Regions from separate parts of the Kocuria sp. UCD-OTCP genome, predicted to be linked through region 3. Evidence: riboswitches for the same ligand, from Rfam matches in the RefSeq annotation. Region 3 holds a riboswitch; each other region holds the start of a gene.
The links. Region 3 has a riboswitch for S-adenosylmethionine ahead of H488_RS26135 (cobalamin-independent methionine synthase II family protein). Riboswitches for the same ligand answer to the same signal wherever they lie in the genome.
Positions count from the first base shown of each region.

Region 1: another riboswitch for S-adenosylmethionine. It lies ahead of H488_RS21540 (hypothetical protein); the one in region 3 lies ahead of H488_RS26135 (cobalamin-independent methionine synthase II family protein).
Region 2: another riboswitch for S-adenosylmethionine. It lies ahead of H488_RS34625 (O-acetylhomoserine aminocarboxypropyltransferase/cysteine synthase family protein); the one in region 3 lies ahead of H488_RS26135 (cobalamin-independent methionine synthase II family protein).
Region 4: another riboswitch for S-adenosylmethionine. It lies ahead of H488_RS31200 (MetQ/NlpA family ABC transporter substrate-binding protein); the one in region 3 lies ahead of H488_RS26135 (cobalamin-independent methionine synthase II family protein).

Region 1 is NZ_AOSQ01000003.1:30,992-36,045, forward strand. Features, by position in the region: gene H488_RS21510 (TetR/AcrR family transcriptional regulator) at 21-551, shown strand; gene H488_RS21515 (DMT family transporter) at 555-902, shown strand; gene H488_RS21520 (DMT family transporter) at 902-1,225, shown strand; gene cspE (transcription antiterminator/RNA stability regulator CspE) at 1,448-1,654, shown strand; gene H488_RS21530 (hypothetical protein) at 1,762-1,950, shown strand; gene H488_RS21535 (hypothetical protein) at 2,053-2,349, opposite strand; SAM riboswitch class IV at 2,768-2,893, shown strand; gene H488_RS21540 (hypothetical protein) at 2,907-3,134, shown strand; gene H488_RS35915 (PIN domain-containing protein) at 3,146-3,529, shown strand; gene H488_RS21545 (glycosyltransferase family 4 protein) at 3,533-4,708, opposite strand; gene H488_RS0117825 (cell division protein PerM) at 4,824-5,054, shown strand, end outside.
Region 2 is NZ_KB714683.1:218,728-223,781, reverse strand. Features, by position in the region: gene H488_RS34635 (tellurite resistance/C4-dicarboxylate transporter family protein) at 1-75, shown strand, start outside; gene H488_RS34630 (cystathionine gamma-synthase) at 156-1,343, opposite strand; gene H488_RS34625 (O-acetylhomoserine aminocarboxypropyltransferase/cysteine synthase family protein) at 1,352-2,680, opposite strand; SAM riboswitch class IV at 2,718-2,839, opposite strand; gene H488_RS34620 (Lrp/AsnC family transcriptional regulator) at 2,953-3,405, opposite strand; gene H488_RS34615 (thiamine pyrophosphate-dependent enzyme) at 3,648-4,823, shown strand; gene H488_RS34610 (alpha-ketoacid dehydrogenase subunit beta) at 4,820-5,054, shown strand, end outside.
Region 3 is NZ_AOSQ01000018.1:179,658-184,711, reverse strand. Features, by position in the region: gene H488_RS26155 (CoA transferase subunit B) at 1-114, opposite strand, end outside; gene H488_RS26150 (CoA transferase subunit A) at 111-848, opposite strand; gene H488_RS26145 (IclR family transcriptional regulator) at 991-1,770, shown strand; gene H488_RS26140 (3-hydroxybutyrate dehydrogenase) at 1,787-2,551, opposite strand; SAM riboswitch class I at 2,744-2,847, shown strand; gene H488_RS26135 (cobalamin-independent methionine synthase II family protein) at 2,861-4,063, shown strand; gene H488_RS26130 (cobalamin-independent methionine synthase II family protein) at 4,104-5,054, shown strand, end outside.
Region 4 is NZ_AOSQ01000036.1:32,918-37,971, reverse strand. Features, by position in the region: gene H488_RS31210 (methionine ABC transporter permease) at 372-971, opposite strand; gene H488_RS31205 (methionine ABC transporter ATP-binding protein) at 1,028-2,107, opposite strand; gene H488_RS31200 (MetQ/NlpA family ABC transporter substrate-binding protein) at 2,104-2,997, opposite strand; SAM riboswitch class IV at 3,098-3,214, opposite strand; gene dxr (1-deoxy-D-xylulose-5-phosphate reductoisomerase) at 3,259-4,533, opposite strand; gene H488_RS31190 (GlsB/YeaQ/YmgE family stress response membrane protein) at 4,665-4,937, opposite strand.

The DNA of each region.
Region 1 (5,054 bases), on a different contig from region 3:
GGTTGGTAAAGTTCTTTCTCATGAGCACCTCCTCCCGCGAGCGCATCCTCGACGGCGCCCTCGAGCTGATCCGGGGCGGCGGCACGGTCTCCCTGGCGTCGGCCGCGCGGCAGGCGGGTCTGACCAAGCCCGGGGTGATGTACCACTTCCCCACCAAGGAGGCGCTGATGCTCGCCCTGGTGGACCGGGTGATGGACGGCTGGGACACGCAGATGGCCCGCCGCCTGCCCGGCCCCCCGGAGCAGGTGCCCGCGGCGGAACGGCTGCGCGCCTACCTCGACTGGTGCCTGTCCGGGGAGGTCGACGAGACCGACCTCGTGATGCTCACCGACCAGCGGCTGCGCGCCACGCTCAAGGAGCGCTGGGTCGCGCGGGTGGAGCCGTGGGTGCACCTGCCCGCGGACCTGCCCGCCGAGCGCCGGAGCCGGCTGCTGGCCGTGCGGCTGCTCGCCGACGGCGTGTGGTTCGCCGACGCCGCGGGCGTCTTCGCCCCCGACCCGCAGGAACGGGCCCGGGTCAGGGCGGTCGCCGACGAGCTCCTGGAGGGCTGAGCCGTGCTGCGCCGGCTGCTGCTGCTCGCCGCCGTGCTCGCCGAGGTGGCGGCCACACTGTCGCTGAAGGCGGCTCTGGACGAGCCCGCCTGGTACGCGCTCGTCGTCGCCGGCTACCTCGCCGCGTTCACCCTCCTGGCGGCCGTGCTGCGCCGCGGCATGCCGGTGGGGGTCGCCTACGGCGTGTGGGCCGCCCTCGGGGTGATGCTCACCGCTCTGGCGGCGGCCGTGGTCTACGGTGAGCGGCTGAGCCCGGCCGTGCTGGCCGGGATCGTGCTGGTCGTGGCCGGCGTGCTCTGCGTGGAGCTCGGCTCCCGCCGCCCCGCCCCCGAGACCGAGGAGGCGGCCTGATGGCCTGGCTCTTCCTCAGTGTCTCGATCCTCACCGAGGTCGCCGGAACCCTGTCCCTGCGGATGGCCGCCCGGGGCCGCCGCCGCTGGTACGCCGCCGTGGCCGTCGGCTACCTGGTGGCGTTCACCTGCCTGAGCCTCGTCCTGGCCGAGGGCATGGCGCTGGGCGTCGCCTACGGCATCTGGTCGGCCTCCGGCGTGGCGCTGACGGCACTGGCCGGCCGGGTCCTGTTCCGCGAGCCGTTCACCTGGGTGACGGCGGCCGGGGTGGCCCTCATCGCCGGCGGAGTGCTCCTCATCGAGCTCGGCGCCCCGCCGGTCTGAGCGGTCCCCGGTGCCGGGCCGGGTCCGGCGCCCCGTCCCGGGTGGTGCGGCGCCGGATCTCGTGTAGAGTAGTCCGCAGTTGTTGAGGTTCGTTTTTGTCTTTCAAGCAGTTCGGCCCACTCGGGTGCAGCAGTTTTTCTGAGAAGACGTTTTCCATGCATCACAACTGTTTTGTTTCTCGAACGTCGGGAAACGTTCATCTCATGAAGGATCAGGTCTCCCATGACTACCGGTATCGTCAAGTGGTTCAACGCTGACAAGGGCTTCGGCTTCATCACCCCCGAGGACGGCTCCAAGGACGTCTTCGCCCACTTCTCCGCGATCAACTCGAACGGCTTCCGCTCGCTGAACGAGAACGACCGCGTCGAGTTCGAGACCCAGGACGGCCCCAAGGGCCCCCAGGCTGCGAACATCAACGTCATCTCCTAAGGATCTTCCGCGGGCTCCGGCCCGTTGATCCTCCAGAACCGTCGTCGGGCTGCGCCCGGCGGCGGTTCTGTCGTCGTACCCGCCGAGCAGCACCGGGAGGAAGCGCCGTGACCGTTCCCGATCCGCTCCCCGCCGCGGAGGAGCCGGAGGACCCCTTCGTGGTGAACCGGGTCTCCGACGCCGAGCTGGACGTCTCCGTGCCGTTCGAGGTCGAGGCCTCCGAGTGGGGATTCGACGGCTCCGCCGACGAGGCCGGCGGCGGCTGGGGCTCGGCGGGGGACTACGGCCTCGAGTGAGCACCCCGCGGGTCCCACCGGCGCTCTGGACGTCACCGTCCTCCCGCACGACGGAGGCCGCAGCCCGACGGGCTGCGGCCTCCGTGCGCTCCTGTCCGCCGGCTATGCCGACAGCGGGAGGGACGAGGGGTGGAGCTTGAAGAACGGGTGCCGTCCGGTCGCCGCGAGGGCTCCGGGAACGAGGAGCTGGCGGTACTTGGCGCACCATTGCGCCGTACCCTCCGTGTGCTCCGCCGCGGCGGCCAGGTCGTCGGCCTCGGGGCTCAGGTACTCCTGCACGTCCCCGTCGGTCGACGTGAGACGGACGAGGTGGAGATCGGGGAGGGCGGTGACGGTCACGTCGATCCACTCCTCGCGCTGGTCGGTGGTGATGGCTGTTCTTTCTTCGGACATGGTCATGTTTTCTCCTGACGTTCTTGCAGGCATCCGATGGCGTTGCCCGCCGCTTCGTCATCCGATCCACCCGGGAACATCGGGTTGGCGCGCAGCGGGTCGGAGCCCCTCCACGGTTCCGCCGGGGATCGTCGATCTCCGGCCGAGGGCGTGGACGCCGCATCTCGAGAAGCAGGTTCAGGCTACCCCGCGGCACCGACACCTCGACAAGCGAGTCGTGAGTTGTGTCACTGAAACGTAATGCGCGGGGCCGTCGCCTGCGCCGTCCCCGGTCCTGCGGGACCCATTCCAGCGCAACGATGTGTCGTCGAGATGTCCGGGCGGTGACAGCCCGGGGAAGGCCTGTGCACAGGAGGGGGGCACCGGATCCGGCCGGGGCGCCGCACGCGGACACGGTTCGGCCGATGTGGTTCAATGGGGAGAGCTTCAAGAGACCCGGTCGGCAAGCTCCGACTTGACCGGGCACCAACCCCATGTTCACGGGTGGTTCGGATGACGAAGCGGCTCGCATCGCCGCAGCAGCGGTACCCGGTGCGAGCAAGAGCGCACGAAGGATCCCGGTCATGTCCGACCCCCGCCACTCCGCCGCCCGCACGGGCGCGTTCCCCCAGCCCTCCCCCGCTGTCCCGGCCACCGGGGACGGGACCCGCCGCGACCCCGCGCCGAGCGTCCCGGCGATCAGCGTCTCCGCCATGAGCGTCGAGGACTACGCCCGCGTGGTGCAGGTCCGCACCGAGTTCGTGGACTTCCTGCTGGCTCCGGCCCGCGGGGAGCTCGCCGCCGCGGCCTGAGGCCCGCCGCCGTGGACCTCCTCCTGGACCGTTCCGTGCTGCTGGGGGTGCGCACCCCGGAGCGCTGCCCCGAGCTGGCCGAGGTCCTGCGCCGGCACGGACACCGGCGGCTGTTCCTGCCCGCCACGGTGCTCGGGGAGCTGCTCGCCGAGCGGCCCGACGAGACGCTGTGGGCGGAGCAGCTCGAGCTGCGCTTCCCGGGCCGGGTCCTCCCCGCGGACGCCGCCGTGGCCCGGGCGTGGGGAGCGCTGGCCGCGACGGGGGCGGCCGATCCGCTCGCCGGGCTCACCGCGGCCACGGCCCTGGTCCACGGGCTGACCGTGCTGACCGCGGAGCCGGGGCGGTACGCCGGCACCGGGGCGCCCGTGCTGGACGCGTCCCCCGCCCGCCGGTAGCCCTCAGACGGCCCGGCGGTGCCGGCGGCTGCGCCCCTGCCCCTGCGCCGAGAGCGCCACGGCGCGCTCGTAGTGCTCGAGCAGCTGCCCGACCAGCACGTCCCACGTCCGGCCCTGGACCGCCGCGTGCGCCGCGACGCCGAACGCGGCCCGCTTCGCCTCGTCGCCCAGGAGATCCGCCACGTGCCCGCGCAGCGCCCCGAGGTCGCCCGGGGGATAGAGCCAGCCGGTGCGGGACCGGTCCACGAGGTCGAGGGGACCGCCCCGGCCGGTCGCGACCACCGGCACCCCCGAGGCCATGGCCTCCTGGATCGTCTGGCAGAACGTCTCGAACTCGCCGGGGTGGACGAACACGTCGAAGGACGCCATGATGCGCGCCAGGTCGGCACCGCTGCGGCGCCCGGTGAAGTGGGCCTGCGGGAGCCGGCGGCGCAGGGCGTCCTCCTCCGGGCCCGAGCCCACGACCACCAGGCGGGTGCCGGGCAGGTCCGCGACCGCGGAGAGGTCCTCGACCTGCTTCTCCGGGGCGATCCGGCCCACGTAGCCGACGATCCGCCGGCCGCCGCCGACCTCCTCCCGCCACCGCTCGTCCCGGTGCCGGGGGGAGAAGCGGGTGGTGTCCACCCCGCGCCGCCACAGGTGCACGTCCTGGACGCCGTGCTCGGTGAGCTGCCGGACCGCCGCGGTGGACGGCGCGAGCGTGAGCGTGGCGAGGTTGTGCATGGAGCGCACGTGCCCCCACAGGAGCTGCTCGAGGAACGGGGCCCCGTACTTGGCCGCGTAGCCGGGCACGTCGGTCTGGTAGACCGCCACGCACGGCACCCCGAGCTGCTGGGCCGCCAGGATCGCCCGGCGGCCCAGCACGAACGGGGAGGCCACGTGGACCACGTCCGGCCGGAAGCGCTCCAGCTGCCGCCGCACCCGGGCCACGGTCCCGCCGGCCACCCGCACGGCGGGGTAGCCGGTGAGCGGAACGGCGGGCAGCCGGTGCACCGGCACCCCGTCGAGGTCCTCGACGACCTGCTCCGCCGGGCGCCCGAGCGGCGCGGGGTCGTAGGAGGGCGCCACGACCACGACGTCGTGCCCGCCGGCGACCAGCTGCTCGACGACCCGCAGCACCGAGTGGGTGACTCCGTTGAGGTGGGGGAGGAACTGCTCGGCGACCACGGCGACTCTCATGCTCCCGAGCCTGCCGGGGCCGGGCGACCGGACGGCGAGCGGGGCGTGGCCCGCCGGTGAAGGCGCCGTGAAGCCTCGGCCGGGGTGCCGCCCGGGCGTGGGAGGATGGTCGGTGATGAACTCCCAAGGCCTGTCCTCCCCCGCTGCACGCCCGGACCGCCGGGGTGTGCCCATGCCGCTGTGGCTGCAGGGCGTGCTGGAACTCGGCTCCGTGGCCGTGGTGTCCTACCTGCTGGTCCTGCTGACCGTCCTCATGGTGTGGCTCGCCGACGGCTTCGACACCCTCGGCCTGACCGGCGGGTTCGTGCTCTCCGGTCACGTGTGGCTGCTCGCCCACCTCACCCCG
Region 2 (5,054 bases), on a different contig from region 3:
CCGGCTCCGGCCTGGCCGGAGCCGGACGCGGCCGTCAGGCCGGACCCAGGGGGCGGACCGGGCGCCGCCCGCTGACCCGGCGGAACCGGCGCCGCCGGCGCCGCCGGCGGCGCCGGCGGCGCCGGCGGCGCAGCCGACCGGGCGGAAAGGACCGGTCAGGCGGTGAGCGCGCGCTCGAGGTCCTCCAACTGGTCCTCGACGTCCTCGATGCCCACCGAGAGCCGCACCAGGTCCACGGGCACGGCCAGCGCAGTGCCCTTCACGGAGGCGTGCGTCATCTCCGAGGGGTAGCAGATCAGGGACTCCACCCCGCCCAGGCTCACCGACAGCGAGTACAGCCGGGTGCCCTCCGCCACCGCCCGGGCCACGGCCTCCCCGCCGGTCAGCCGGAAGGAGACCATGCCGCCGAACCCGCGCATCTGCGCGGCGGCGAGCGCGTGGCCGGGGTGCCCGGGCAGCCCGGGGTAGAGCACCTGCGCGACCTCGGGGCGCTCCAGGAGCCACTCGGCGATCCGCTGCGCGTTGTCCTGGTGGCGCTCCATCCGCAGGCTCAGGGTCTTGAGCCCGCGGGCGGCCAGGTAGCTGTCCTGGGGGCCCGCCACGGCGCCGGCGGCGAACTGCTGGAAGCCGACCGCCTCGGCGAGCGGGGCCCCGCGCCACTGGGCCGCGCCCACGACCACGGCGCCGCCGAGCACGTCCGAGTGCCCCCCGATGTACTTCGTGGTGGAGTGCACCACGGCGTGCGCGCCGAGCTCGAGGGGGGTCTGCAGGTACGGGGACGCGAAGGTGTTGTCGACGACGAGCAGCGCCCCGGCGTCCCGGGCCAGCTGCGCCCACGCCGCGACGTCGGCGATGCCGAGCAGCGGGTTGGACGGCGTCTCGAGCCACAGCACCTTCGTGGCGCCGGGGCGCACGGCCGCCCGGACGGCGTCGAGGTCCGTGATCTCCACGGGCGTGTGCCCGATGTCCCACGGGGCGAGGACCCGGGTGATCAGCCGGTTGGTGCCGCCGTAGCCGTCGGCGCCGAGCACGATGTGGTCGCCCGGGCGCAGCACGGCGCGCAGCAGGGCGTCCTCTGCCGCGATCCCCGAGGCGAACGCGAACCCCCGCTCGCCGCGCTCCAGGGCCGCGAGCTGCTCCTCGAAGCCGCTGCGGGTGGGGTTGGAGCCGCGGCTGTACTCGTGCCCGGCGCGCAGCACGTTGATCCCGTCCTGGGCGAACGTGGAGGTCTGGTAGATCGGCGGGATGACCGCCCCGGTCAGCGGGTCGGGCTCCTGGCCGGCGTGGACGGCGGTGGTCGTGAAGCCCCGGTGGCGGGTGCGGGTCTCGGTGGGGGACGTCATGGCGGGGCTCACTTCCGGGTGGTCTGGACGGCGGTGACGACGGTGTCGAGGGCCTGGCCGAGGTCGGTCACGAGGTCCTGGGGGGACTCGAGGCCGATCGAGAGCCGGATCGTGGTCTCGGCGATCCCGCCGGCCCGGCGCTGCTCGGGGGTCAGGCGGCAGTGCGTCATGGCCGCCGGGTGGGCCACGAGGCTGCGGGTGTCCCCGATGTTGGCGACCAGCTTGAACAGCCGGAGCGCGTCGATGAACGGGCCCACGGCGCCGTCCGGGGCGGCGAGGTCGAAGGAGAACACGGAGCCGGTCCCGCGCGGGAAGTCCCGGGCCGCGATCCCGGCGCCGGGGTCCCCGGGCACGCCGGGGTGGTGGACGCGGGCGACGGCGGGGTGCCCGGCCAGGAACTCGGCCACCGCCAGCGCCGAGGCCGTGTGGCGGGCCACGCGCAGGTCGAGGGTCTCGGTGCCCTGCAGGATCTGGCTGGCGTTGAACGGGGAGAGCGTGGTGCCGAGGTCGTGCACGTACTTCGCCCGGACCAGGTGCAGGTAGGGGCTGGCGGCGGCGCACTTGTCGACGAGGCTGAGCCCGCCCCAGCGGGCGCGGGCCTGGGTGAACTGCGGCCACTTGTCCGGCCGGGCGGACCAGTCGAAGGTCCCGCCGTCCACGACCGCCCCGGCGAGCGCGTTGCCGTGCCCGCCCAGGAACTTGGTGGCCGAGTGCACCACGATGTCCGCGCCCTTCTCCAGCGGCCGGTACAGGGCCGGGGACGCGAGGGTGTTGTCGACGACGACGGGCACCCCGGCGGTCCGCGCGACGTCGGCGATCCCGGGCAGGTCCGGGAGGGTGGCCAGCGGGTTGCCGATGGACTCGAGCAGGAACGCGCGGGTGTCGGGGCGCACGGCCGCGGCCCACGCCCCCGGGGCGGTGGGGTCCACGAAGGAGACCTCGATGCCGTAGTCCGCGAAGGAGTCGGTGAGCAGGTCCACCGTGCCCCCGTAGAGCTTCTCGGAGGCCACGAGGTGCTTCCCGGCGCCCTGGCCGAGCAGGGCCAGCAGCGCTACGGCCACGGCGGACTGGCCCGAGCCGGTCGCCACGGCGCCCGCGCCGCCCTCGAGGTCGCTGATCCGCTGCTCGAGCACGGCCACCGTGGGGTTGCCGGTGCGCGTGTAGGTGAAGCCTGCCCGGGTCTGGGCGAACATCTGCCGGGCCGCCTCGTAGTCCGGGAACTCGAAGGCCGCGGTCTGGTAGATCGGCACCGTCAGGGTGCGCTGGGTGACCTGGTCGTGGGTGCCGGCGTGGATCTGCCGGGTCGCGAGGTCGTGGTCGGTCACGGGGATGGACATGGCGCTGCTCCTGTGCCTTGCTCTTACCCGCACCGGTCATCCGCGCGGGCCCGGTGGGCACGCCGCGGAAGATGCAGGCCGCTTCCTCATCCGAACCACCCAATGAGCATGGGGTTGGTGCGTGACCAAGTCGGAGCTTGGCGGTCACGTCTCGTGAAGCTGGAACAACACTATGCGCAGAGGTAGTGGGTGTCCCTCCGCGTCGGAAGATGACGACCGTGACGGTTCGTGACGCCGGCCGTGCGCGCCGGGCCCGGCGCGGGGCCGGCGCGTCAGGCCCGGGTGTCGATGTCCTCGAAGATCAGGAACGTCTGGGTGTCCACCACGCCGGGCAGCTGCTGGACGTGCTCGAAGATCACCTGCCGCAGGTGCACGGTGTCCACGGCCCGCACGAGGAGCATGACGTCGAAGTTCCCGCCCACCAGGGCGATGTGGTGCACGGCGGGGATCGCCTGGAGCTGGGCGCACAGCTCCCGCCAGGTGTTCTGCTGGAGCTTGAGCGTCACGTACGCGGAGGCCTGCAGGCCCGCCCGGACCGGGTCGATCACGGTGCTGAAGCGCAGGATCACCCCCTCGTCCCGGAGCCGGTTGATCCGGGCGTAGGCGTGGGCGCGGGAGACGTGCACGGCCGCGGCGATCGCCGTCACGGACTGCCTCGCGTCCCGGGACAGCTCCGCGAGGATCTTCCGGTCGGTCTCGTCCAGCGGCACGGGGGTCGAGGGCACGGCGGGCTCCTTCGGGGCGGGGTCGGGCGCGGGGCCCGGAACGTGTCGGACGAATGCGTGTGCTCCACGCCACACTAGAACATTTCGTCCACGCGCGGTGCACTGTCCGTCTCAGACTTCTGCATTTTCCCCGCTCTGTGGATACGAACCATGCCCGGTTCCCATACTGGGGAGACAGAGCCGCACCACCTTCCTGCCCTCCCCGGACCGCGGCCGCACCGGGGACCGACCGAGGGGACACCATGAGCCAGACCGTCGAGACCCCCGAGGACCCGATCCTCCGGGCCTCCCAGAGCTTCGGCATCACACCGGAGCAGTACATGCTCCCGGCCCGCGGCGAGATCCGCATGGTCGACCCGAGCGGGCGGCTGCTCGCCCCCGAGGAGCAGGGCACCGGCCCCGGCCACGAGTACCCGCTGCCGGCCCCGGACGTCCTGCTGGGCGCCTACGAGAAGCTGGTGGTCGGGCGGCGGGTCAACGACCAGAACTCCGCGCTGGTCCGCCAGGGCCGGATGGCCGTCTACCCGTCCAGCCACGGCCAGGAGGCCTGCCAGGTGGCGGCCGCCCTGTGCCTCGAGGAGGGCGACTGGCTGTTCCCCACCTACCGGGACACCGTGGCGGTCATGACCAAGGGCGTGGACCCGATGCAGGTCATGGCGATCTTCCGCGGCGAGTGGCACAGCGGCTACGACCCGCACGAGCACCACGTGGGCATCCAGTCGACCCCGCTCACCACCCAGCTGCTGCACGCGGTGGGCGTGGCCCACGCCGCCAAGCTGCGCGGCGAGGACACCGTGGTCCTGGCGATGTGCGGGGACGGCGCCACCAGTGAGGGCGACTTCCACGAGGCCCTGAACTTCGCGGCCGTGTTCAAGCTGCCGGTCGTGTTCTTCGTGCAGAACAACGGCTACGCGATCTCCGTGCCCCTGTCCCAGCAGTCCGCGGCCCCGAGCCTCGCCCACAAGGCGGTCGGCTACGGCATGGCCGGCGAGCGCGTGGACGGCAACGACCTCGTGGCGCTGCTCGCCACCCTGCGGCGCGCCGTGGACCTGGCCCGCTCCGAGTCCGAGCCCCTCCTCGTGGAGGCGCACACCTACCGCATGCAGGCGCACACCAACGCCGACGACGCCACCCGCTACCGGGACGACGCCGAGGTGCAGGAGTGGATCGCCAAGGACCCGGTGACCCGGATGCGCGCCTACCTCGGCGCCGAGGGCGTGCTCGACGACGCGGCGGAGCAGCGCATCGCCGCCGCCGCCGAGGACGTCGCCACGGCCCTGCGCGACGGCATGAACGCCGACGTGGAGATCGACCCGCTCGAGCTGTTCCGCCACGTCTACACCGAGCAGACCCCGCAGCTCGCCGAGCAGGAGCAGTTCCTGGCCGCCGAGCTCGCCCGAGAGGAGACCGGACAGTGAGCACCCTGCACGCCCCCGCCCCGGCCGGCGAGGCCCCGGCGGTCAAGCCCGCCACCTTCGCCCAGGCGCTCAACACCGCCCTGGCCGACGCGCTGGCCGCCGACCCCGCCGTCGTCGTCTTCGGCGAGGACGTCGGCACCCTCGGCGGCGTCTTCCGCATCACCGACGGGCTGACGAAGCGCTTCGGCCGCACCCGGTGCTTCGACACCCCGCTGGCCGAGTCCGGGATCG
Region 3 (5,054 bases):
CTCGGGCAGGTTGTTGGCCACGAGGGTGGGGATGCCGATGCCGAGGTTGACGTAGTCGCCGTCGGAGAGCTCGACGGCGGCGATCGCCGCCATCTCGTCGCGGGTCCAGCTCATGCCTGGTCTCCGTTCTGCTGGGCGGCCCGCCCGGCGGGGCGGGGGCGGACGGTGCGCTGCTCGATGTCCTTGGGCGCGCCGCTGTACTGCGCGACGTGCTGGACGTAGACGCCCGGGGTCACGATGTGGTCGGGGTGGATCTCGCCGACCGCCACGACGTGCTCGACCTCGGCGAAGGTGACCTTCCCGGCGGTCGCGACGATCGGGTTGAAGTTGCGCGCGGTGTAGCGGTAGACGAGGTTGCCGTCGGCGTCCCCAGTGTGGGCGTGGACCAGGGCGATGTCGGCGACGATGCCGCGCTCCTGCACGTAGGTCTCGCCGTCGAACTCGGCGTGCGGCTTGCCCTCGGCCACGAGGGTGCCGACCCCGGTCTTCGTGTAGAAGGCGGGGATGCCCGCGCCGCCGGCCCGGAGCCGCTCGGCGAGGGTGCCCTGGGGGTTGAACTCGACCTCGAGCTCGCCGTCCAGGTACTGCTGGGCGAACAGCTTGTTCTCGCCCACGTAGGAGGCGAGGACCTTCTTCACCTGGCGGTTCTCGAGCAGGACCCCGAGGCCCTTGCCGTCCACGCCCATGTTGTTGGAGACCACCGTGAGGTCCGTGACCCCGGAGTCCCGCACCGCGTCGATGAGATCCCGGGGGATCCCGCTCAGCCCGAACCCGCCCACGGCGAGCGTCATGCCGTCCCGCAGGCTCTCCGCCAGCAGCTCGGCGGCGTTGTCTCTGACCTTGGACACCCTTGTCCCTTCCTCTCGTCGGACTGTGACCCAGCACTCAATCTAGGGAGCCTCCACATGCCGGTCAACAGATCCGGCGGCACGACGGCGCTTCTCCTCAGCATCCGGCCATTCGTCCCCTGACTGTCCATATAGTGGAGTCATGGGACAGGAGCGGACGACGGGCCAGGGGACCCAGGTGGTCCACCGGGTGGGGCAGCTGCTGCGGGCCGTCGCGGGGCGGGAACGGGGCAGCACGGTGGCGGAGCTCGCCGCCGAGACCGGGCTGACCCGCCCCACCGTGCACCGGCTGCTCACGGGACTGGCCGAGGAGGGCCTCGTGGACCGCGACGCCGGGACCGGGGCCTGGCAGCTGGGCCCCGAGCTGTACGTGCTGGGCGCAGTGGCGGCCCACCGCTATCCGATCCGGGAGCTGGCCGGGCCCTCGCTGCGCCGGCTCGCGGAGGCCACCGGCGAGAGCGCGTTCCTCTCGGTCCGCCGGGGGCTGGAGACGGTCTGCCTGGCGCGCGTGGAGGGCGCCTTCCCCATCCGCTCCCACGTCCTCTACGAGGGGCTGCGGCTGCCGCTCGGCGTGGCCTCGGCAGGGCTGGCGGTCCTGGCCCACCTCCCGGACGCGGAGGTGGACCGGGTCCTCGCGGCCACGGCCGGGGCCCGCACCGAGTGGGGCCCGCTGCACACGCCCGAGCGGATCCGGGAGCTGCTCGCGGACGTCCGGCGGGAGGGCTTCGCCGTGAACCCGGGGCTGATCGTCGAGGGCAGCTGGGGCATGGCCGCCGCGGTCTTCGACGCGACGGGCACGCCGGTCTACGCGCTGAGCCTCACGGGCATCGAGCCCCGGTTCAGCGGCGAGCGCCGGCAGCTCCTGGGCCGGGCCCTGCTCACGGAGGCCCACCGGCTCTCCCGGGAGCTGGGTCACCGCTGAGCGGCCCGGGGCGGGCTCAGCGCGCCGTCCAGCCGCCGTCCATCGTGTAGGAGGCCCCGGTGACCATGGACGCGTGCGGTCCGGCCAGCCACGCGACCAGGCTGCCGACGTCCTCCGGGTCCACGAGCTTCTTGATCGGCGTCTCGCCGAGCATGATCCGCTCCACCACCTCGGACTCGGGGATCCCGTGCACCCTCGCCTGGTCGGCGATCTGCTTCTCGACGAGCGGGGTGCGCACGTAGCCGGGGTTGATGCAGTTGCTCGTCACCCCGTGGGCCGCGCCCTCCACCGCGACGGTCTTGGACAGCCCCTCCAGGCCGTGCTTCGCCGAGACGTAGGCGCTCTTGTAGGGGGACGCCCGCAGCCCGTGCACGGAGGAGACGTTGATGACGCGCCCCCAGCCCCGCTCGTACATGTGCGGCAGCGCGGCGCGCACCAGCAGGAACGGGGACTCCAGCATCAGCACCAGGATCCGGTGGAAGTCCGCGGGGTCGAACTCCTGGAGGGGGGCGACCTTCTGGATGCCGGCGTTGTTGACCAGCACGTCGACCTCGAGGCTCAGCTCGGCGAGCGCCGCGGTGTCGAGCAGGTCGACGGCCCACGCGCGGCCGCCGAGCTCGTCCGCGACGCGCTGCGCCCCGGCCTCGTCGACGTCGGCCACGACCACGTGCGCGCCGGAGCCGGCGAGGGCCCAGGCGGCGGCCAGGCCGATGCCGCTCGCGCCACCGGTGACGAGCGCCGTGCGGCCCTCGAGGTCCTGCTGCTGGGGCGTCTGGGACATGGGGGTCCTTCCTCTGGTCCGTCGTGCCCGCGGGGTGAGGGGCACGGATCACCGCCACGGTATGTGATCCAGGCCATGTTCGCGAAGGACAGCTCCTCCCGGGAGTGCGCGCCGGGTCGCGTCACACGGCGTCATGTCCGTCATCCGGGCGCCGAATGGCGCAGCGCGCACGGGTGCGCTTGGATGACAGGGTCACCATCCAGAGCGGCCGAGAGATCTGGCTCGACGACGCCGCAGCAACCCGGGCGACGGCATCCCCGTCCCGCCTCCGGTGCTACCGCCAGGACCGATGGAAAGGACGCACGACCCATGCTGCGAAGCGCCGACCGCATCCGCACGACCCACGCCGGGTCCCTCCCGCGCACCCCGGCGCTGCTCGAGGCCAACCGGGCGAAGGGGGCCGTCCCGGAGGCGGAGTACGACCGGCTCCTGCAGGACTCGGTGGTCGACGTGGTCCGCCGACAGCGCGAGCTCGGGATCGACGTGGTCAACGACGGCGAGTACGGCCACGTCATGGCCGCGGAGGTCGACTACGGCGCGTGGTGGCACTACGTCTTCGCCCGGATCTCGGGCCTCACCCCCGGCGACGTGGACCTGTGGGAGCAGGAGCCGCAGCGCTCCTCGCCCGGCAGGGTGGTCCTGACGAGCTTCGGGGACCGCCGGGACCGCCGGCTCTTCCACGAGGCGTACACGGACCCCTCCTCGGGCATCACCACGGGCAAGCAGGCGCCGTTCCCGAAGATCACCGGGAAGCTGGAGTACACGGGCCACGCGGCGCTGGAGGCGGACATCCGCAACCTCAAGGCCGGGCTGCAGGCCACGGGCGCGAGCGAGGGCTACCTCGCCGCGCTGTCCCCGGGCTCGTGCGCGCGGCTGGAGAACACCCACTACGCGGACGAGGACGAGGTGCTGACCGCCTGCGCCGAGGTGATGCGCGAGGAGTACCGGGCGATCACCGACGCCGGGCTGATCGTGCAGATCGACGACCCGTCCATCGCGGAGAACTGGGACCAGGTCAATCCCGAGCCCGGCGTGGAGGACTACCTCGCGTTCACCCGCAAGCGGGTCGAGGCCCTCAACTACGCCCTCGAGGGCATCCCGGAGGAGCAGGTGCGCTTCCACCTGTGCTGGGGCTCCTGGCACGGCCCGCACACCACGGACCTCGGGTTCGAGCACCTGGTGGAGCTCATGCTCTCCATCAGGGCCGGCGGCTACAGCTTCGAGGCCGCCAACGCCCGGCACGAGCACGAGTGGAAGGTCTGGCAGGACCACGAGCTGCCCGAGGGCAAGATCATCATCCCGGGGATCGTCTCCCACGCCACCAACGTGGTGGAGCACCCGGAGCTGGTGGCCGACCGGATCGAGCGCTTCGCCCGCCAGGTGGGCCGCGAGAACGTGATCGCCTCGACCGACTGCGGCCTGGGCGGGCGGATCCACCCGCAGATCGCCGCGGCGAAGCTCGAGACCCTCGCCCGCGGGGCCGAGCTCGCCTCCCGCCGGCTCTGGTCCTGACCGGCCCCCGACCTTCCCGCAGACCCTCAGGAGGACACGCATGACCATGCAGAACACCGACCACGTGCAGACCACCCACGTGGGCTCCCTGCCGCGGACCCCGCGGCTGCTCGAGGCCAACCAGCGGCACGCCGAGGGCGCCATCACGTTCGAGCAGCTCACCGACGAGCTCGCCGTGGGCGTCGAGGACGTGGTGCGCCGGCAGCGCGAGATCGGCGTGGACGTGGTCAACGACGGCGAGTACGGGCACACGATGTCCAGCGCGGTCGACTACGGCGCGTGGTGGAACTACTCCTTCTCCCGCCTCGGCGGGCTCACCCCGACCGACGAGGACCGGTGGGCGTCCACGGAGAAGAGGCGCTCCTCGCCCGGCCACATCGTGCTCACGAGCTTCCCGGACCGCCGGGACCGCGAGCGCTTCCGGGAGGCGTACGAGGACCCGGCGTCGGGCATCCTCACCGGGCGCTCCTCGACCACGCAGCCCAAGATCACCGGGCCGCTGACCTACACGGGACAGGAGGCCGTGGCCTCGGACGTCCGCAACCTCCGGGCGGCCATGGCGGCCACCGGGGCGCAGACCGGGTTCGTGGCCGCCCTCTCCCCCGGCTCCGCCGCGCGCGTGACGAACGAGTACTACAGGACCGACGAGGAGCTCGTCTACGCGTGCGCCGACGCGATGCGCGAGGAGTACCTGGCGATCACGGACGCCGGGCTGACCGTGCAGATCGACGACCCGTCCATCGCGGAGTCCTGGGACCAGATCAACCCCGAGCCCACGGTCGAGGACTACCTGGCGTTCACGCGGCTGCGCGTCGAGGCGCTCAACCACGCGCTGCGGGGGATCCCCGAGGAGCAGGTCCGCTTCCACCTGTGCTGGGGCTCCTGGCACGGCCCGCACACCACGGACCTCGAGCTGAAGCACCTCGTGGACCTGATGCTGACCATCAGCGCCGGCGGCTACACCTTCGAGGGCGCCTCCGCCCGGCACGCC
Region 4 (5,054 bases), on a different contig from region 3:
CCGTCTCGCCGCGCCGGCGGGAGAGCACGGTGCGCCCGAAGCCGACCATGTACTGCGTGACGCGCACGCCGAAGAGCTTGGCCGGCACGAGGTGGCCGATCTCGTGGAGGGCGATGGAGACCGCGATGGCGGCGGCGGCCAGCAGCACGCCCACGAGGAACAGCACGACACCCATCCGTCGGACCTCCCGGGATCGTCGAGGGACCCCGGCGGGCGCCGGGGACGTCGGGGCCGTGCGCTCGGCACGGCGAGGACCAGTCTGCACCACGATCCTGGACGTCGGGCACCGGGCGCACCAGGGCACGACGACGGCCGGTGCCCTCCCGGGAGGGAGGCGCACCGGCCGTCGGAGGGCTGCGGGGCGGGGCGCCTCAGCGGCGCAGGATCCGGCGGGCCAGCCGGTTGCCCACCACCTGCACGAGCTGGACCAGGACCACGATGACGGCGACCGCCGCCCACGTGACCTCGTCGTTGAACCGCTGGTAGCCCAGGCGCAGGGCGAAGTCGCCCAGGCCGCCGGCGCCGATGGCACCGGCCATCGCCGACATGTCCGTGATGCCGATGACCAGGAACGTGTAGCCGAGCACCAGGGGGCCCAGCGCCTCGGGCAGGATCACCGTGGTGATGATCCGGCCGCGGGAGACGCCCATGGAGCGGGCCGCCTCCACGACCCCGGGGTCCACGCTCATGAGGTTCTGCTCGACGATGCGCGCCACCGCGAACATGGCCCCGATGGTCATCGCGAAGATCGCGGCATTGGGCCCCAGCCGGGTCCCGACGACCCCCTGGGTCACCGGTCCCAGCGCGGCCAGCAGGATGATGAACGGGATCGGCCGGACGAAGTTCACCACGAGGTTGAGGCCCTCGTGCACCGCCCGGTTCTCCAGGATGTTGCCCCGGCGGGTGACGTAGAGGCCGACGCCCACGAGCAGACCGAGCAGGCCGGCGAGCAGCAGCGTGACCGCCACCATGTAGAGGGTCTCCCCGAGCGCGGACAGCAGCTCGGGTCCCAGGACGGACCAGTCGTTCACGCGGCCACCTCTCTCAGGGTCGTGATGCGGGACATCTCGTCGACCACGGCCTGCACGGCCGCGTCCGCACCGGTCAGCTCGAAGGTCAGGGACCCGAACGACTGCTCCTGGAGCACGCTGATCCCGCCGTAGGCGATGGTGAAGCGGACCCCGCGGGCGGCGCCGTCCGAGAGCACCCCGCCGATGTCCACGCCGTCGCCGACGTCCACGATCACCAGGCGCCCCCGGTGGGCGCGGCGCAGCCGCTCGACCTCACGGGCGTCGGGCACCGAGTGCAGGACGGAGGAGACGAAGCGGCGGGCGGTCTCGGTGCGGGGCCGGGCGAAGATGTCCACGGTGGAGCCGTGCTCCACGACCTTCCCGTCCTGCATCACGGCCACGCGGTCGGCGATCGCGCGGACCACGTCCATCTCGTGGGTGATGATCACGATCGTGATCCCGAGCTCCCGGTTGACCCGCTGCAGCACCTGCAGCACCTCCTGGGTGGTCTCCGGGTCGAGGGCGCTCGTCGACTCGTCGGCCAGGAGCAGCTTCGGGCTGGTCGCCAGGGCGCGGGCGATGCCCACGCGCTGCTTCTGCCCGCCGGAGAGCTGCTCCGGGTAGTTGCCGGCGCGGGCGGCGAGGCCCACGAACTCGAGCAGCTCGGCCACCCGCGCCCGGCGCTTCTCCTTCGGCCAGCCGGCCCGCTTGAGCGGATACTCGACGTTGCCGGCGACGGTGCGGGAGGTGAAGAGGTTGAACTGCTGGAAGATCATCCCGATCTCCTGCCGCACGGGCGCCAGCTCGGTCTCGCGCCGGCCGGCCACCTCGAAGCCCTCCACGGTCAGGGAGCCCGAGGACACGGGCTCGAGCCCGTTGATCAGGCGCACGAGGGTGGACTTGCCCGCCCCGGAGTAGCCGATCACGCCGAAGATCTCGCCGCGGCGGACGTCGAGGGTGACGTCGTCGACCGCGAGCACCTCGCGCGCCGCCCGCCCCGAGCCGGTGCGGAAGGTCTTGGAGACGTTGCGGAAGGAGACGAGCACCTCGTCCGGGCGCCCGGGTGCGGGCGGCCCGGCGGGGACCGCCGCGCTCACTGCTCCTGGTCCTTCAGCTCCTGCTGGTAGCGCGCGGTCAGCTCCTGGAGCTCCTCCGGCTCCAGCTGCAGCGGCACGGCGGTGTCCTTGGTCTCCTCCATCTCGGCGTCGAGCACGGCCTGCTCGTGGTAGAGGTCCGCGACCTGCCGGAGGGTCTCGTCGTCGGCGAGCTCCTCCGTGGTGGTGAAGAGGTTGACGTAGGCGCGGGAGCCCTCGGACTCGGGGTCGTCCTGGGCGAGCGCGGACTGCGGGTCGATGTCGGCCCGCGAGAGGAAGTCGTTGTTGATGACCGAGCCGGCCACCGAGTCGAGCGAGAGCACCGTCTGCTCCGCGGAGACCGGGGTGACCCGCACCGTGGAGGCCTCGGTGTCGACGTCGAGCTCGGTGGGGATGAGGGTGTCGCTTCTCAGCTCCACGAGACCTGCGGCCTCGAGCACGAGCAGGGCCCGGGAGAGGTTCACGGCGTCGTTGGGCACCGCGATCTCGTCGCCCTCCTGGAACTGCTCCACGGAGTCGTACTGGTTGGAGTACAGGCCCAGCGGGTAGATCGAGGTCGAGCCGATCGGGGTGATGGAGCCGCCGGCCGCGTTGTTGTAGTCGGCGAGGAACGGGACGTGCTGGAACCAGGTCATCTCCACGTCACCGGACTCGGTGGCGGGGTTCGGCTGGTTGTAGTCGGAGAAGTCGACGTACTCGACGGTGATGCCCTGCTCCTCGGCCACCCTCTGGAGGGCATCGTGGGTCGGGTCGGTGCCCACCACGCCGATGGTGACCTTGTCGTCGGCCAGCACGCCCTCGCCGGAGGACTCCCCGGCGGAGCCGCCGCAGGCGGTGAGGGCGAGGCCGAGGGTCGTGGCCAGGGCGAGGAAGGGGAGGCGCTGCAATCGCATGTGGTGCCTTTCCGTGGGTCCGGGGTGTCGGAGGTCTCCACCGGGGCCAACGGGTCCGGCGGCCACGGTCGAGGGCGCGCCGGAGAGCGCGTGCGCGGTCGGACCGTACTTGCCGCCGGCCGTCGTCGGCCGGTGCCGGATGGTTCACCTGGGGCACCCCACTACGGGAGAGGGTTGCCGCCCAGCAAGCCAGGGCTGCACGCTGGGACTCGTCATCCGCCCGACAGACTAGCACGTGCGGCGGGGCCGGGCCCGGCCCGGTCAGCGGGCGAGGACCTCGCGGGCCCGCCCGCGGGCCCAGCGCTCGGCCGCCAGCACGGCCTCGAGCTCCAGCGGGCCGACGTCGTCGTGCTCGCCCAGCACCGCCTCGACCGTGTCCACGATGGCGGGGAACCGGATCCGGCCGTCGTGGAAGGCGTGCACCGCCTCCTCGTTGGCCGCGTTGAACACGGCGGGGAAGGTCCCGCCCCGCTCCCCCGCAGCCTTGAGGAGCTCGACGGCGGGGAACGCCACCGGGTCGAGGGGCTCGAAGGTCCACTCCGTGGCGCGCGTCCAGTCGCACGGCAGGGCGGCCCCGGGCACCCGGTGCGGCCAGGCCAGACCGAGGGCGATGGGCAGGCGCATGTCCGGGGGCGAGGCCTGGGCGAGGGTGGAGCCGTCCACGAACTGGACCATGGAGTGCACGACCGACTGGGGGTGGACCACCACGTCGATGCGCTCGAGGGGCACGTCGAAGAGCAGGTGGGCCTCGAGCACCTCGAGGGCCTTGTTGACCATGGTCGCCGAGTTGGTCGTCACCATCAGGCCCATGTCCCACGTCGGGTGGCGCAGCGCGTCCCGGGGCGTGACCGTCTCGAGCTCCGCCCGGGACCGGCCGCGGAAGGGCCCGCCGGAGGCCGTCAGCACGAGCCGGTCCACCTCCGCGGCGGTGCCGCCGCGCAGCGCCTGCGCCAGCGCGGAGTGCTCGGAGTCCACGGGAATCAGGGCGTCCGGGTCCCCGGTGGCCGCGGCGGCTGCCTTGACCAGGGCGCCGCCGGCGATCAGGGACTCCTTGTTCGCCAGGGCGAGCCGGTGCCCGGCCCGCAGCGCCGCCAGCGTGGGGGCGAGCCCGATGGAGCCGGTGATCCCGTTGAGCACGAGGTCGGCGTCGGGGTGGGCGGCGGCCGCGGACGCGGCGTCGGGCCCGTGCACGACGTCCGGGCGGTATCCCCCGGCCCCGGCGGACGCGGCCCGGTCCGCGATGAGGCCGGCCAGCCGGGCGGCGTCCTGGGCGGTGCCGCTGGTCGCCACGAGCGCGGCGCGGGTCTCGAGGGCCTGCTCGGAGAGGAGCTCCAGGTGCCGTGGTCCGGCGGCGAGGGCGACCACGGTGAACGGGTCCGCGCCCTCGAGCTCGCGGGCGGCCCGCACGACGTCGAGCGCCTGGGTGCCGATCGAGCCCGTCGACCCGAGGACGCTGATCCGGCGGGGGCCGGCGGCGGCCAGGGCGCGCAGCTCGGGTGTCGGGCGGGTGCGGGGCGAGGTGGCGGGGGGCGTCATGGCCCCAGTATCCCCCAGCGCCACTCCTCGGTGCGGTGCCCGCAGGGGGTGCCTGCGGACGGCCCGGAACGGGCCGAGGCCCCGTCCACCGGGAGCGGTGGACGGGGCCTCGGCGACCGACGGGGGTGGGATCAGCGCGTGGCGCGACCCTTGCGGCCGGAGACCGCGCCCCAGATGAAGAGCACGATGAGGGCTCCCACGACGGCGGTGATGATGGTGCCGATGTCGAACGCGGACTCCAGGTCCCCGATGCCGATCAGCGAGCCGAGGAAGCCTCCGAGGAGGGCCCCCACGATGCCGAGGACGATCGTGACGATGATGCCGCCACCCTGGCTGCCCGGCATGATGAGCTTGGCGAGGGCGCCTGCGATGAGGCCGAGGATGATCCAGCTGATGATTCCCATGATGGCTCCTTATCCGTCCCGGGAGGGACTTTTATTGTACGCAACCGGCGAGTATCCCTGGAATACCCTGAGGTTGCTTCTGCGCCTCACCCTAGCCGACGGTCAGCCGCCTGTCTG